DNA from 3 places in the Peribacillus sp. NPDC096540 genome. Region 2 is predicted to be linked to each of the others. Evidence: riboswitches for the same ligand, from Rfam matches in the RefSeq annotation. Region 2 holds a riboswitch; each other region holds the start of a gene.
What was found. Region 2 has a riboswitch for S-adenosylmethionine ahead of ACQKMR_RS01380 (methionine ABC transporter ATP-binding protein). Riboswitches for the same ligand answer to the same signal wherever they lie in the genome.
Positions count from the first base shown of each region.

Region 1: linked by a shared signal. The riboswitch ahead of ACQKMR_RS25355 (bifunctional homocysteine S-methyltransferase/methylenetetrahydrofolate reductase) and the one ahead of ACQKMR_RS01380 (methionine ABC transporter ATP-binding protein) in region 2 are both predicted to bind S-adenosylmethionine.
Region 3: linked by a shared signal. The riboswitch ahead of ACQKMR_RS08075 (sugar ABC transporter substrate-binding protein) and the one ahead of ACQKMR_RS01380 (methionine ABC transporter ATP-binding protein) in region 2 are both predicted to bind S-adenosylmethionine.

Region 1 covers NZ_JBNNTG010000047.1:4,661-9,299, forward strand. The annotation lists gene ACQKMR_RS25345 (DUF3810 domain-containing protein) at 8-1,078, shown strand; gene ACQKMR_RS25350 (thioesterase II family protein) at 1,217-1,954, shown strand; SAM riboswitch class I at 2,138-2,236, shown strand; gene ACQKMR_RS25355 (bifunctional homocysteine S-methyltransferase/methylenetetrahydrofolate reductase) at 2,341-4,188, shown strand; gene metH (methionine synthase) at 4,181-4,639, shown strand, end outside.
Region 2 covers NZ_JBNNTG010000001.1:304,398-309,036, reverse strand. The annotation lists gene ACQKMR_RS01395 (hypothetical protein) at 148-351, opposite strand; gene ACQKMR_RS01390 (MetQ/NlpA family ABC transporter substrate-binding protein) at 456-1,289, opposite strand; gene ACQKMR_RS01385 (methionine ABC transporter permease) at 1,304-1,972, opposite strand; gene ACQKMR_RS01380 (methionine ABC transporter ATP-binding protein) at 1,965-2,999, opposite strand; SAM riboswitch class I at 3,180-3,292, opposite strand; gene ACQKMR_RS01375 (O-acetylhomoserine aminocarboxypropyltransferase/cysteine synthase family protein) at 3,410-4,639, opposite strand, start outside.
Region 3 covers NZ_JBNNTG010000006.1:27,924-32,562, reverse strand. The annotation lists gene ACQKMR_RS08075 (sugar ABC transporter substrate-binding protein) at 1-917, opposite strand, end outside; SAM riboswitch class I at 1,035-1,140, opposite strand; gene ACQKMR_RS08070 (GTP-binding protein) at 1,237-3,978, opposite strand; gene ACQKMR_RS08065 (hypothetical protein) at 4,534-4,639, opposite strand, start outside.

The DNA of each region.
Region 1 (4,639 bases), on a different contig from region 2:
ATTGCCGTTGATCTCACTTGGAGTTATGGCTTATATACTGACAAAATACGCGCAGAACCATCAGGATTGGGCAGAAAAATACAGTAGGTCTGTATATCCGATATTGTCAAAAATAGTAGGATTTTTACCTTCTTGGGTCAAATTTTCTGTTAGTGAATGGCTCGTAGTGTTGGTTGTGATGCTTTTGCTATTTTATATAGTTTATTATGTGCGCAAGGTCATCATGAGTAAAGGTGCACGTAGAATGGTAGTTTATCGTGGAACTCTAGGAATAGTTGCGATCTGTAGCGTGATATATTTTTGTTATACTGTTTTGGGTGGAATAAACTATCATAGATATTCTTTTTTGTCTTATACCGCATATCAAGAGGAGAACTACAGTGATGAGGAACTGGTGAAATTATGTAAGTCACTTGCGGTTGAAATGGAATTGGCAAGGGAAAAGGTAGAGGATACTGATCTTTTGGCTCAAAAATCAGATAATTTTGATTATTATGCACAACACGCAGTTTTGTCGATGCAAATGTTATCAAAGAAATATCCTATTTTGGAGCATTCTTTATATTCAACACCAAAACCAGTGGTGATGTCAAAACTAATGTCGCGTGCAGGGATACATGGTATTTTTGTCCCTTTTACTTTTGAATCCAATATCAATGTTCATGTGCCAGTTTTTTTGGCGCCTGCTACTATGGCACATGAATTGGCACATCAGAGTGGTTTTATGCATGAGGATGAGGCAAATTTTATAGCTTATCTGGCATGTAAGCAGCAGGATGATCCAATTATACTTTACAGTGGTTTTTTTCTAGCGTTTGATTATTCTATATCTGCGCTAAAGAAAGTTGATTCAGATAAGGCGTCTGATATAATGTCCAGTCTGTCCAAGGCGGTGCAGCATGACATAGTACAAAATGAGCAGTATCGGGATAAGTATGAGAGTGTTATTTCAAGTATTTCAAGAATTGTAAATGACTTTTATCTGAAGGCGAATAACCAGGCAGACGGTTTAAATAGTTATAGTGGTATGGTAAATTTGTTGCTGGCAGAGCAGCGAGGAATAGAGAAGTATAATTAAATAAAGTATAAAAATTACTAGGAGCGAAGTTTATTTTTTTGTAAATGTTTCTTTTGAATTTCTATTGTCCGTTTTTGTTACATATGGTTGTATCTTGAATATTTATTGGTCTATATAGTAATTTATAGTGGGCTTTAGTTGAACATAGGAGTGAGTGAAATAAATAAAATAAAAGTATTTCCGATTCCATATGCTGGAGCGTCGGTAAATGTATATTATGAATGGAAAAAACTACTGCCGGATAGATATGAATTGTGTATGAGTGAATTGGCTGGAAGAGGAACTCGATTCAGAGAGCCTTGCTACAAGTCTGTTGGTGAAGCAAGTGAAGATATCGCAAAAAGAATAAGTGAACAATTAAAATATGACGATGAATATGTTATATTTGGACACAGTATGGGAGCCTTATTGACTTATGAGATATATTATAAACTTAAGCAAATGGGAACTAAGGAACCAACCCATCTGTTTTTTTCTGGGCGAAATGCTCCACATATTTCTGAAAAGAGAGATAATATTGAAAATATGACTAATGAAACTTTCTTGCAAACGGTAGAACAATATGGGGGACTTTCAGAGGAATTTTATACAAAAGAGATTATGGATATATTTCTTCCGATTTTGCGAGCAGATTTTATAATATTGGACAATTATAAGTTTCAACCCAAAGCAGAAAAAATAAGTTGTGGAATAAGCGTTTTTTATGCGGATAATGATTTTTCGACTCCTATCAAAAAAATTCAAAAATGGACCGAAGTTGTTGAAGGGAATGCGAAATTTCATAAGTTTAAAGGAGAACATTTTTTTTTAAATAGATATCCTAATGACATTGTAAATTTTATTGTTAAAGATACTCAACCTTTTCGAGGGGATTAAAAAATTGAAGTAATTGATTCCGAAGGAAATGATATAGCATTTCTTACAGCTTCTTTGATGTATGGAGAAAGAATTGGTGCTTCAAAAGTGAAAAAAATGACGATCAGGTATTGAAATTGACAGATTATTAATGTAAATTAAATATAATCAAATTTTAAAATGTTAAGAAAACTTTATAAATGGATCTTATCGAGAGAGGTGGAGGGACTGGCCCGAAGAAACCTCAGCAACCAGCTTAGGCAAAGGTGCTAAATCCAGCAAGCAGAGCTTGATAGATGAGGAGAATGTTTCAAAAAACCTTCTTCTTTGAGAAGGTTTTTTTTTCTTTTCTCTCATACTCATAGAAAACGACAAAAACAGAATTGTTTTTGAGAGAGGGTGTACATATGGATTTTCGTAAAGAATTGAAAGAAAGAATGCTGGTTGGAGAAGGAGCAATGGGAACATTATTATACTCATATGGAATCGATCAATGTTATGAGGAATTAAATTGCACTAATCCTGATCAAATTGAATCCATTCATCGTGCCTATTTAGAAGCAGGTGCTGATATTCTACAATCGAATACTTACGGAGCCAACTTTAATAAATTGAAACGGCATGGTCTTGAAGATGAAGTAAGCCGAATTAACCGTCAGGGAGTTATCCTAGCTAAAAAAGCCGCAAAAGGCAATGCATTTGTATTTGGTACTATAGGGGCTCAGCGAAGTATACGTAAATCGGATTTAAGCATGGAAGAAATAAAGAGAGGTTTTCGTGAGCAGCTATATAGTCTGCTTATAGAAAATCCTGATGGGATTCTCCTTGAAACATTTTATGATTTGGAAGAACTTGAAACCGTGTTGCAAATTGTTAAAAAAGAAACTGGATTGCCAATTATTGCAAATGTATCGATGCATGAATTAGGTAATCTTCAAAATGGGATCCATTTAAATGAAGCATTTCAAAAACTCGAGCAATTAGGTGCTGATGTTGTTGGTGTGAATTGCCGTCTCGGTCCACATCATATGATTCGCGCCTTGGAAGAAGTGACTTTGCCAAAACAAGCTGCTATCGCTATCTATCCAAATGCCAGCCTACCGGATTACGTGGATGGAAGACTAGTTTATAAAGCAGTTCCTGAATATTTTGGCTCAAGTGCCCTTGAGCTTCGTGAGCAGGGTGCCACGATTATCGGTGGGTGTTGTGGAACTACACCACTTCATATTCAATCTGTGAAAAATGCGATTGGGAGTTTAGTTCCAATAGAAGAAAAAATGACGAAAGCCCGTGAAATCGAAATAATTGAAGTGAATCATAGAGAACTGGAACTACCCCTGCATGAACAGGCCAAAACTGAAAGAACGATTCTTGTTGAACTTGATCCGCCGAAAAAATTAGGAATTGAAGGTTTTATGGCTGGTGCGGAGGCATTAAAAAATGCGGGTGTTGATTCGATTACATTAGCTGATAATTCACTTGCTTCGCCGAGGATATCTAATGCGGCGCTGGCCAATTTGTTGAAAAACCAATTAGATGTAAATCCAATGGTGCATATTACGTGCCGTGATCGGAACTTAATTGGCCTTCAGTCACATTTAATGGGACTTCAAACGGTGGGGTTGAACGAGATACTGATTATCACTGGTGATCCTTCAAAAATAGGGGACTTCCCAGGTGCTACTTCAGTCTATGATCTATCATCATTCGACTTAATTAGTATGGTAAAACAATTTAATGAAGGTCTTTCTTATTCCGGTCAAAGCCTAGGTCAACGAGCCAATTTTAAAATAGCGGCTGCCTTTAACCCAAATGTGAAATATTTGAATAAGGCCGTTCAGCGGATGGAAAAGAAGATTGCTTGCGGTGCTCAGTCCTTTTTGACCCAACCGATTTATTCAGTTGATCAGATTGAAGAGGTTTATGAGGCGACAAAACATTTAGATACTCCGATTTTCGTCGGAATCATGCCGTTAACGAGCACACGAAATGCGGAATTTATCCATAACGAAATACCTGGTATTAAATTACCTGATAATGTAAGGCGGGCTATGGCTTTAGCTGGGGATGACCCGATAAAGTCAAGAATGGAAGGTGTAAATATCGCCAGAGAACTGGTGGACGCCGCAAGAGAAAAATTCAAGGGGATTTATTTAATTACACCATTCCTTCGCTATGAAATGACAGCGGAACTTACAAAATATATTAGAGAAGTCGATAGTAAACATACATCAGAGGTGGCAGTACATGAATAAAAAAGCGATTCAAGAACAGTTAAAGTCTAAGATTCTCCTTCTTGATGGGGCAATGGGAACCATGCTACAAGCTGAGGATTTAACAGCAGAGGATTTTGGGGGAGAACAATTCGAGGGGTGTAATGAATATTTATCACTGACGCAACCTGAAATCATCCAAACCATCCATGAAAAATACTTAGCAGCAGGTGCCGATATTATTGAGACAAATACCTTCGGAGCCACGAGCATCGTTCTTGAGGAATACCAAATAAGTACGATTGCTTATAAGCTTAATAAAATTTCAGCTGAACTTGCCGTGAAAGCTTGTGAAAAATATTCAAATGATAAATGGCCAAGATATGTTGCTGGTTCAATGGGGCCAACAACAAAAACACTTTCTGTTACAGGAGGAACCACATTTGATATTTTAACCGATTCTTATGAAGAACAGGCACTCGGTCTATTAGAC
Region 2 (4,639 bases):
TAATTGGAAGGTACGCATTACCCTTGTTATAGTGAAAAACGGTCTGCTAGGTGTTATGTAAGTAAATCCAATAAGGACACCCTTATTTTCTAGATCACTTATCATTTTACCTCTACAGACCGATCTTTTAAAGACTCTTTTATATGCTTAACCGTGAATTTTACGCTGTAGGTCAAGGACCATTTTGTTGCACTTTTCATGTTCCTTATCTCGTTCTTTCTCAACCTCGATACGAAGGTCTAAATTTCTGCCGTACTCACTATAGCCAATCCCATGTGATAACTGCATCGCTTTTTCCATTTCGCTTGTTACATGTAAATCTAAAGTATAGATAGTGAACCATCCTTTCAAATTTGTGAATCACTTTATTACTCTATTAATTCTATACCCTTTGTTTTTTTCTTTAAACATAAATAAACGACCTGAAGATTTCCAGGTCGTTCTTCACTCATAAATTATTTAGTTGGTACGACTACACCATCGTATTCCTTTAGAATGAAATCTTGAATTTCTTTAGAATGTAATACTTCTACTAGCGTTTTGATTTCTTCTTTATTTTCGTCACCTTTGTTAACAGCAATAACGTTCACATATGGTGATTCAGAATCTTCGATGGCAATTGAATCCTTAATCGGATTCAATCCAGCATCAATCGCATAGTTAGAGTTGATTAAAACGGCATCGCCTTCGCCACTCTCATAAATTTTCGGAAGTAAGGCTGCTTCATAATTCGCATCAAATTTAAGTTTTTTCTTATTTTCAACAATGTCTTTTGTTGTAGCTGTCGTTTTATCGATGCCTTCTTTTAATGTAATCAGGCCATTTTTTTCTAATAGAGCTAACGCACGTCCGTGGTCAGCAACCGAGCTACTCATAATAATTGTTGCCCCTTTCGGAAGCTTATCGATGCTTTTATATTTTTGTGAATATAGACCGATAGGCTCGATGTGAATTCCACCAGCATTGACGAAATCATATCCATTCTCTTTAATGGCCGCCTCTAAAAAAGGAAGGTGTTGAAAGTAGTTAGCATCCAATTCTTTATCGTTTAAAGCCTTATTCGGTAAAATATAATCTTGGAACGTCTCAATTTTCAACTCTATTCCTTTTTCTTTAAGAAGAGGTTTAGCTTTTTCAAGAATCTCAGCATGCGGAACATTGGATGCTCCTACAACTAATTTCTTCGTTTCCTTTTCTGTATCACTGCCGCTTTTGTCCTTATCTGTTCCACAAGCTGCCAGAGCTATCGATAAAACAAGGACTAATGCAAATCCTAAAAACTTTTTCATCCTATTCATCTCCCTTATCTTTTGTCTAATTTAGATGTAATCACATCTCCAATAATTTGAATAATGAAGACGATAATTAGTATAACAATCGTCGCTACTAGCGTAACGTCATTGTGACTCCTTTGATAGCCGTCTAGATAGGCCAGATTACCAAGCCCGCCGGCACCGATAACCCCGGCCATTGCTGTATATCCGACCAATGCAATCGATGTTACCGTAATCCCAGAAATAAGTGCTGGCATCGATTCTGGAAGAAGTACCTTCCAAATGATCGTGCTCGTTTTTGCTCCCATTGATTTAGCCGCTTCAATAACACCTTTATCGATTTCACGGAGGCCAATTTCAACCATACGCGCATAAAATGGCGCCGCCCCGATAATAAGTGCTGGTAATGCCGCATTCTCACCGATCATAGAACCAACAAGCATTTTTGTAAAAGGTATGAGTAACACAATTAAAATAAGGAATGGAATAGAACGGAAAATATTAACGATAGCACTCATGATCGTGTTAATTACCCGGTTTTCCCACATATTACCTTTCCCTGTTAAAAACAGGACTAACCCTAATAGTATGCCAATAAAAAAGGTAGCAAGTACTGAGATACTAGTCATATAAAGCGTTTCTCTCGTTGCTTCAATAATGTCTTCCCAATCTACATTCGGCAATAATTCTTCAAGCATGAGTAATCACCTCCACGCCTACATGCTGTGCTTTAATGAATTCGATTGCGCGGAGCATTTCATCCTCATTGCCATCAAAGTGGATAAACAGCGTTCCATATGAACCACTTCTAGTTTGAGATATTTTCCCCTGAACGATATTAACATCCAACTCAAAGTTACGTACCAGTTTAGTGATTAACGGACTCTCTGCATGATCTCCTACGAACGTCAATTGAATTACTTTTCCGGCTGGATAGCGTTCCAGCAAGTGTTCCATTGTTTCTTTTGTTTCATCAGGCTCTGTTACCTGTTGAACGAAACGCTTCGTCATTTGTTCTTTTGGATTTTTGAAGACTTCCAGGACAGGTCCTTGTTCGACTACTTGCCCACTTTCCATTACTGCCACGCGATGACAAATTTTTCGGATGACGTGCATTTCATGTGTAATCAAAACAATCGTTAAACCAAGACGCTTATTGATGTCCACAAGCAATTCAAGTATTGAATCGGTTGTCTGTGGGTCTAAAGCAGACGTCGCTTCATCGCACAGTAGCACTTTAGGATTGTTAGCAAGAGCCCTTGCAATCCCGACCCTTTGCTTTTGCCCTCCGCTTAATTGCGAAGGATATGCCTTTTCTCTTCCTTCAAGTCCAACTAACTTAATTAACTCATTCACACGCTTGATACGCTCGTTTTTCGAAACCCCTGCAATTTCTAGAGGAAAGGATATATTCTCTTGAACGGTTCTAGACCATAATAAATTAAAATGTTGAAAGATCATGCTGATTTCTTGGCGAGCTTTACGAAGCTTAGCACCTTTGATTTTTGAAATTTCTTTATCGGCCACTACAACAGATCCTTCTGTTGGTGTTTCCAATCCATTAAGCATCCTGATCAAAGTACTTTTCCCTGCTCCACTGTAGCCAATAATACCGAAAATTTCGCCTTTATTTATTTCAACATTAACATTATTTACAGCCTTTATCGTGTCGCTGCTTCCTTTTCCTGTTCGGAACAGCTTACTAACTTTTGTCAATGTAATCATTAATACTCACCTCTTTTATCCAATAAAACCTATGAACTTAGTTAATTTATCTTCATGATTAGCCTGTAAATATGATTTATAACCGTTTACCAATTTTGCTGTACATGCAAAGGTTTTCCCAAACTAAATAGAAAAAACCCTTCTGCATGAGCAGAAAGGCAGGTGAAAAGGCAGGCCTTTCTCTCATCTTCCAAAGCGATTAAACTTTGTGTGAATTGGCACCTTTCCAAGGAAATTCCCTTGTCGGTTGCCGGGTTTCATCGGGCACATCCCTCCACCTCTCTTGATAAGAGCTAATATATAGAATATTTAAACATCATTAAGTTCTTTAGTATGGAGAAATTTTATCATAGATAAAAAAGGAGCGCAATGTATAATATTTCTAGGAAATTATGAACAGGTCTTTTTTATTAAACAGTTTTAGAAATCAAGGAGACGATATTCGTCGCTTTTTCAATTGCCTGCTCTAAATCTTCTATTAAATCTTCTACGTTTTCAATTCCAATCGATATGCGCACTTGATCAGCACTTACACCCGCTTTTGCTAAACCTATATCATTTAATTGTTGATGGGTCGTGCTAGCAGGGTGGATAATTAAACTTTTAGCATCCCCCACGTTGGCTACATGCGACCATAATTCTACCGAATTGATAAGTTTTGCTCCAGCTTCGCGTCCACCTTGAATTCCAAAAGTTACAACAGATCCTGCTCCCTTAGGCAAGTATTTATCCGCCAGCGCTTTATCAGGGTGACTCTCATTATTAGGATACGAAACCCATGTCACAGCAGGATGGTTTTCCAAATATTGAATGACTGTTTTGGTGTTCGAAAGATGCTCTTTCATTCTAACATGTAACGTTTCCAGTCCCAGCGTAAACTGGAACGCGCTTTGAGCACTTAACGTCGGCCCTAAATCACGAAGTAATTGCACGCGAGCTTTTGTGATAAAGGCAGCAGGACCGACTGCTTCCGAGTATACAAGTCCATCGTAGCTAGGATCCGGTTCTGTGAAGCCAGGGTAGTTTGGTGAGTTCCAGTCGAATTTGCCCCCATCCACGATAATGCCCCCTAAAGTTGTTCCATTTCCCAACAGCCATTTTGTAGCAGAGTGAATGACAATGTCCGCTCCAAAATCAATCGGCCGGCATAGGTACGGGGTAGCAAAGGTATTATCGATAATCAGTGGTATGCCAGCCTTGTGGGCAATGTCCGCTACAGCTTCAATATCAAGAACCCTTAAACTTGGATTTCCGATTGTTTCCGCAAATATAGCCTTGGTTCTAGGCGTAATGGCTTTTTTGAAATTTTCAGGGTCTTCAGGAGAGACGAATTTCACTTTAATCCCATATTTAGGAAGAGTGTTCTCGAAAAGATTATACGTACCGCCATACAATGTAGAAGCGGACACTATTTCATCTCCTGCACCAGCAATATTTAGGATTGACAGTGAAATGGCAGACATCCCACTTGCTGTTGCCAGTCCGCCGATACCGCCTTCCAATAAGGCCATTCTTTCTTCGAAAACACTGACCGTAGGATTATGAAGTCGTGTATAAATATATCCATTTTCCTTTAAGCCAAATAAATTCGCAGCATGGTCAGTGTCTTTGAACAAGTATGCATTGCTTTGATAAATAGG
Region 3 (4,639 bases), on a different contig from region 2:
ATCCTCATATTCACTGCACCAATCAACTTCGGATCGACAGCTGCTGTGTAAGACCATGAACTGCCTTTCGCTTGAATCTCCTGTAGATCAGCATTAGATACGTCGATTCCGTATATCTTCACTTCATCGCGGCCAGCTTCTTTAATCGCACGAGCTGCTCCGATAGCGAATGCATCCCATGTTGCGAAAATCGCATCTAGTTTACCTTTGGGATATTTATTCAACATTGCGGCTACTGCATTTTGTGTCTGAACCGAAGTATCTGCAGATGCTATTCCGAATCTTTCGACTTCTTTAATCCCGGGATTTTCTTTTAATTTTTCCTGATACACCGCATTTCTTCTCACCATTGGTGGGAAACCATCTACCCACAGGTATGCAATCGCCGCTTCACCTTTTTGTTCTTCTATCAATTTATCAAAAGCCAGAGTTGCCAATGCTTCATCATCCTGTGAAGTTAATGTCACACCGTCAATTTTAGATAAGTCGTTAATAGAGTCGAATGTGACAACGCTTTTTCCTGCATCAACCAACTTTTGAACGTCATTCACCGTTGCTGCATCATCACCATGGGAGATGATATAGCCATCATAATCTTCCTGTAAAGCCTGGGCGATTGCATCATGGAATTTAGCCGTATCGCCATTCGCTGTATACGTATCCACTTGAAAACCTAATGCTTCTCCTTCTTCCTTCGCTCCAGCTAAATATTGCGCAGTATGATCATCTCCGCCAATTTTACGAATGACTTTGATTTTGGCACCTTCCCCTTTTGCAAATCGTTCTGGAACATTTTTAAAAGATACTTTTTCATCCTTCTTTGATTCTGTTGAACTTTGTCCTGAAGAGCAGCCCGTTAAAAGCAAAGCCGAAGCTATGACCGAAACGAAAACCCTTTTAAAAATTGACTTCCTCATTGTAGTTCCCCCCTATTTTTTACACATTAATCTTATCAGTCAGGTTGGTGTAAATCCCAAAATAAAAACCTCTCTAGAATAGAGAGGTTTAATCAGCTGATTTGCAGACTTGTCCCTCTCTTATCTGTCAAAACATTTCTGTTTTGCAGGATTTAGCACCAATTCCTAATGGAACGGTTGCTGGGCATCTTAGGGCCAGTCCCTCCGCCACTCTTGATAAGAGAATATATTGTGTTACGTTTTTCGTAATTATCACTTTATAGGGATATAGTCGTAAAGTCAATAGATTTTTGAATATTTAAAATGTTGCTTACTACACTTATTTTCTTTGTAGCTTAGCCAGACGCTTTTTCTCGATTTTTTCAAGTCTCTCTAACTGACGCAGTTTCACTTCAAACAGAGTAATCGGGTCACGGTATACTTCCGGATTTTCTCTCATATGCTCCAGTGCTGCCTGATGGTCTTTGATTTCCGTCTGTGTTTGTTCTATCGTTTTTTGAAGTAAGGCAAATGAACTGCGATAGAAAAGTGAGATATCTCGATCCAAAGATTTTTCAAACAACCCGAATTGTGTAAGGAAACGTTCACTGATCATCTCTGCGACATCCTGGTAGTCTTCATTTTCTAAGTACTTCTTATAACGGTTGTACATATTAGTTTTATTTTGTGGAATAGCTCCAAACAGTTTCCCTGCCCCTTTAAGCAGCAATTGTGATGGTGTCCGGCGTAATAAAATATTAACGTTTTCAATGCGGATACTGCTTGTCATCCGATCCGCATCACGGCGCCAGTCATCCAAAACTCTAAAGTCTCCGGCAAGTGTAATCCGCTCTTCTTTGTACAATTCATTGAACCCTGCACTCATCTCATCCATAAACTGTTGAATTTGTGTAAATTCCAACTGGGATGTAGCAATCCAATCTTGTAGAGAACGGTAATATTGCGGCATAATCTTGTCTGAGATATATGCCTGAATCTGCTCATTCATTTCTTCGTTCAACTGTATATGAACTTGGCTAAAATCGCTACTTTCCGTTAATGATTTAGAACATTCTCTCAGTAATTCAGGGATTCTTGAAGAAAGCTGATTTTTCACTTCTTCTTTAATTGAACGATACGACCTTATGATATTTTCACTTTTTTCTTTTTCCAAATCAGCCAGTTGATTGACGGCTCCATTCAATTTGACTTCCATCTGCTCATTCCAAGAAATGGAGTGCTCGCATTTCCGCTCATTAGCTGCCCGTTTTTCTAGCAGGTAAGATAACGTTTTGCGAGTGAATGCAAGAATCTTCTCAGATCTTCTTTCCTTCCAATTATCAGTTTGATAATTCGAATCAAGGAAGGATGAAAGGTCCTTTAACTGCTGTTTGCTGTCATAAAGTTTGGAGAAAGCAAATACTTTTGCGTTCGGGAAATACGCATTCACTTTATCCCATGTTTCATCTTCCATGCGGACTGCGACTTGGTCACTGTAAATCGTATCCATCTTATTTAGTAAGAAATGAATCGGAAGCTTCGGTGCCATCATTTGAATTTCCAATAACAAATCTCGTTCACTACCGGTGAAAGGTGCACGTGCATCGAGAACAAACATCAGTCCATCGCTGCCTTGTAAATACCCTTGGAAATCAGAATCTACACTTTTTTCCCCATTGAACCCTGGTGTATCAAGTAAACGCAGACGATTATTTCTTAGATAGTCACTAATAAGGGTCACGTCGACAATGGTTCCACGTTGGCGTCGTGTTTCATCCAATTCGGTTAACTCACCAACGACTTTGTGATCAGTATCTGTAATTTCATAGATTTCCAAATTATCCCCATCTTTGACACTGACAAGGGACGAATGGTCTTCGGCAGCAATACTCTCTCCAGCAAGTGACTGAATAAAGGATGTCTTGCCATTGCCTGTGCTTCCCACAAGAAGAAGATTGAAATTTTCGGTATCCTTAAGTCCGTCTACCATCCACTTCAGCTTATTGCCAACTGTTAAGTTATTCTCTTCAGCCCACTGAATAATGGAATTGAACAGTTTTTCGCCCGCTTCCAATCCGCCTCCCAATTTAGGCGATTTTGCTAATAGACTTTCCGCATCCTGAACAACCAGTGCATTAATTGTATCAGGGAAAATTTCATTCCATGACAGAACGGACGCCGCTGCAAATAACGAAAGCTCTCCATCCGCGATTTTTAACCAATTTTCCAACAATCTCGGCACAACAGGACTCAAATCTTTGATTAAGTGTGTTCCTTCAAGCAAGCCGGCATAAGCATCCCGGTAATAGACAGAAAGCTCATCCCATACATCGCCTGGATGTAATTCAATGCCATCTATCAAATTATTAATGACTTTAAGCCATTCAAAGTAGGAATCTGTATATTTATAATTTTTCCAAAGTGCAACCGTCATTTTCTCAAAACGATCCTGATCAAGGTTATATAAAGCCCCGAGAACATTTGAGAAATAATCCGGAGCCATCGATTGAGCAACACCCTGCTGGATATACGTTTTCAGAACATCAAACCAAATCATTGATTCCGTACGGATACTTTCATTCGCGGCTAAAACTACAGCACTGTTCCAATCCTTTTGTTCTTCAAAGAAGGAGCGTGCAATTGCCGTGACATTCGGGTAATCAGGTTGAAAGTCGACTGCTTCCTTAGCAACTTTAGATGCCAAATCATTTCTTGATTCTACTATGTAAAGAGAGAAAAGCTGTAGAAGGACTTCCGTTTTCAATACAGCTTCATCCGTACTGACGGATTTATAGATATCCTCTGCGGTCGAATACATCTCTAGTTCAAAATAAGCATCAGCAATATTCTTCTTCGCCCATGAACTGAGTTCACCCTCTATGTTTTCCCACTTAAAAATGGCTGCTTCATAGTCATGATGCTGGAAGTACACTTCTCCTTGAGCAAACCGTACTGCAGTTAAATCCGCTCTTTCCTTTTTTTGTTCCACGAGAAACATTTCACCTAGTGCTTGAATTGGATGCTTGCCTGTATCCTCAATAATTGTTTCATAAAATTTTTTTCCAATCAGTCGTTCATCCATCTTTATTCCCCCGATATATTTCATATTTTCAATTAAAGGATAATCATCGATTTGTTAAGTCTTTATGAAAATCGAATAATAACTTTTCTCAAGACTTTGTCTACGAAAAGAGATTTATAGGTTCCTTTAGTTAAGAAAATTATTTTTAAAACCTTTAAAATATTATTTTAACAAAACAATATGGTAACAACATGTCATGACTCTTACAATTTTAAAACAGAAACTAATAAATTTGTAATGAATTTAATATAAAGACCTGAGAAGTAATTTCTACTTTTGTAAAAATATGTTTTATTTAGTTTTGCCAATATCCGAAGAGGTAGGAGGGAACAATTCTTATACCATTAAATTACCAGAATTCCCGACCATAAACTACCTATAAGTAGTAAAAACAAAAAAATTCACCTGAATACTTCCTATAAGCGAAAGTAAATCCTATCCCTAATAATAAATTCCTATTTGAAAGTTCATATAAAAAAAGCAGTACCTTTATTCATGAAAGGTAACTGCTCTCTGATATGCACCGAACAGTAATTGTCCTTTGACAAATTGGGATTATACCCCTGTACGCTTACGTTGGTTATTTGGCTTTTTAGTTAACTGGCTTTTCAGCTGTTTCGTTTTTTTCACAACGCCGGTTTCCAATTTATCTTGACTTGAA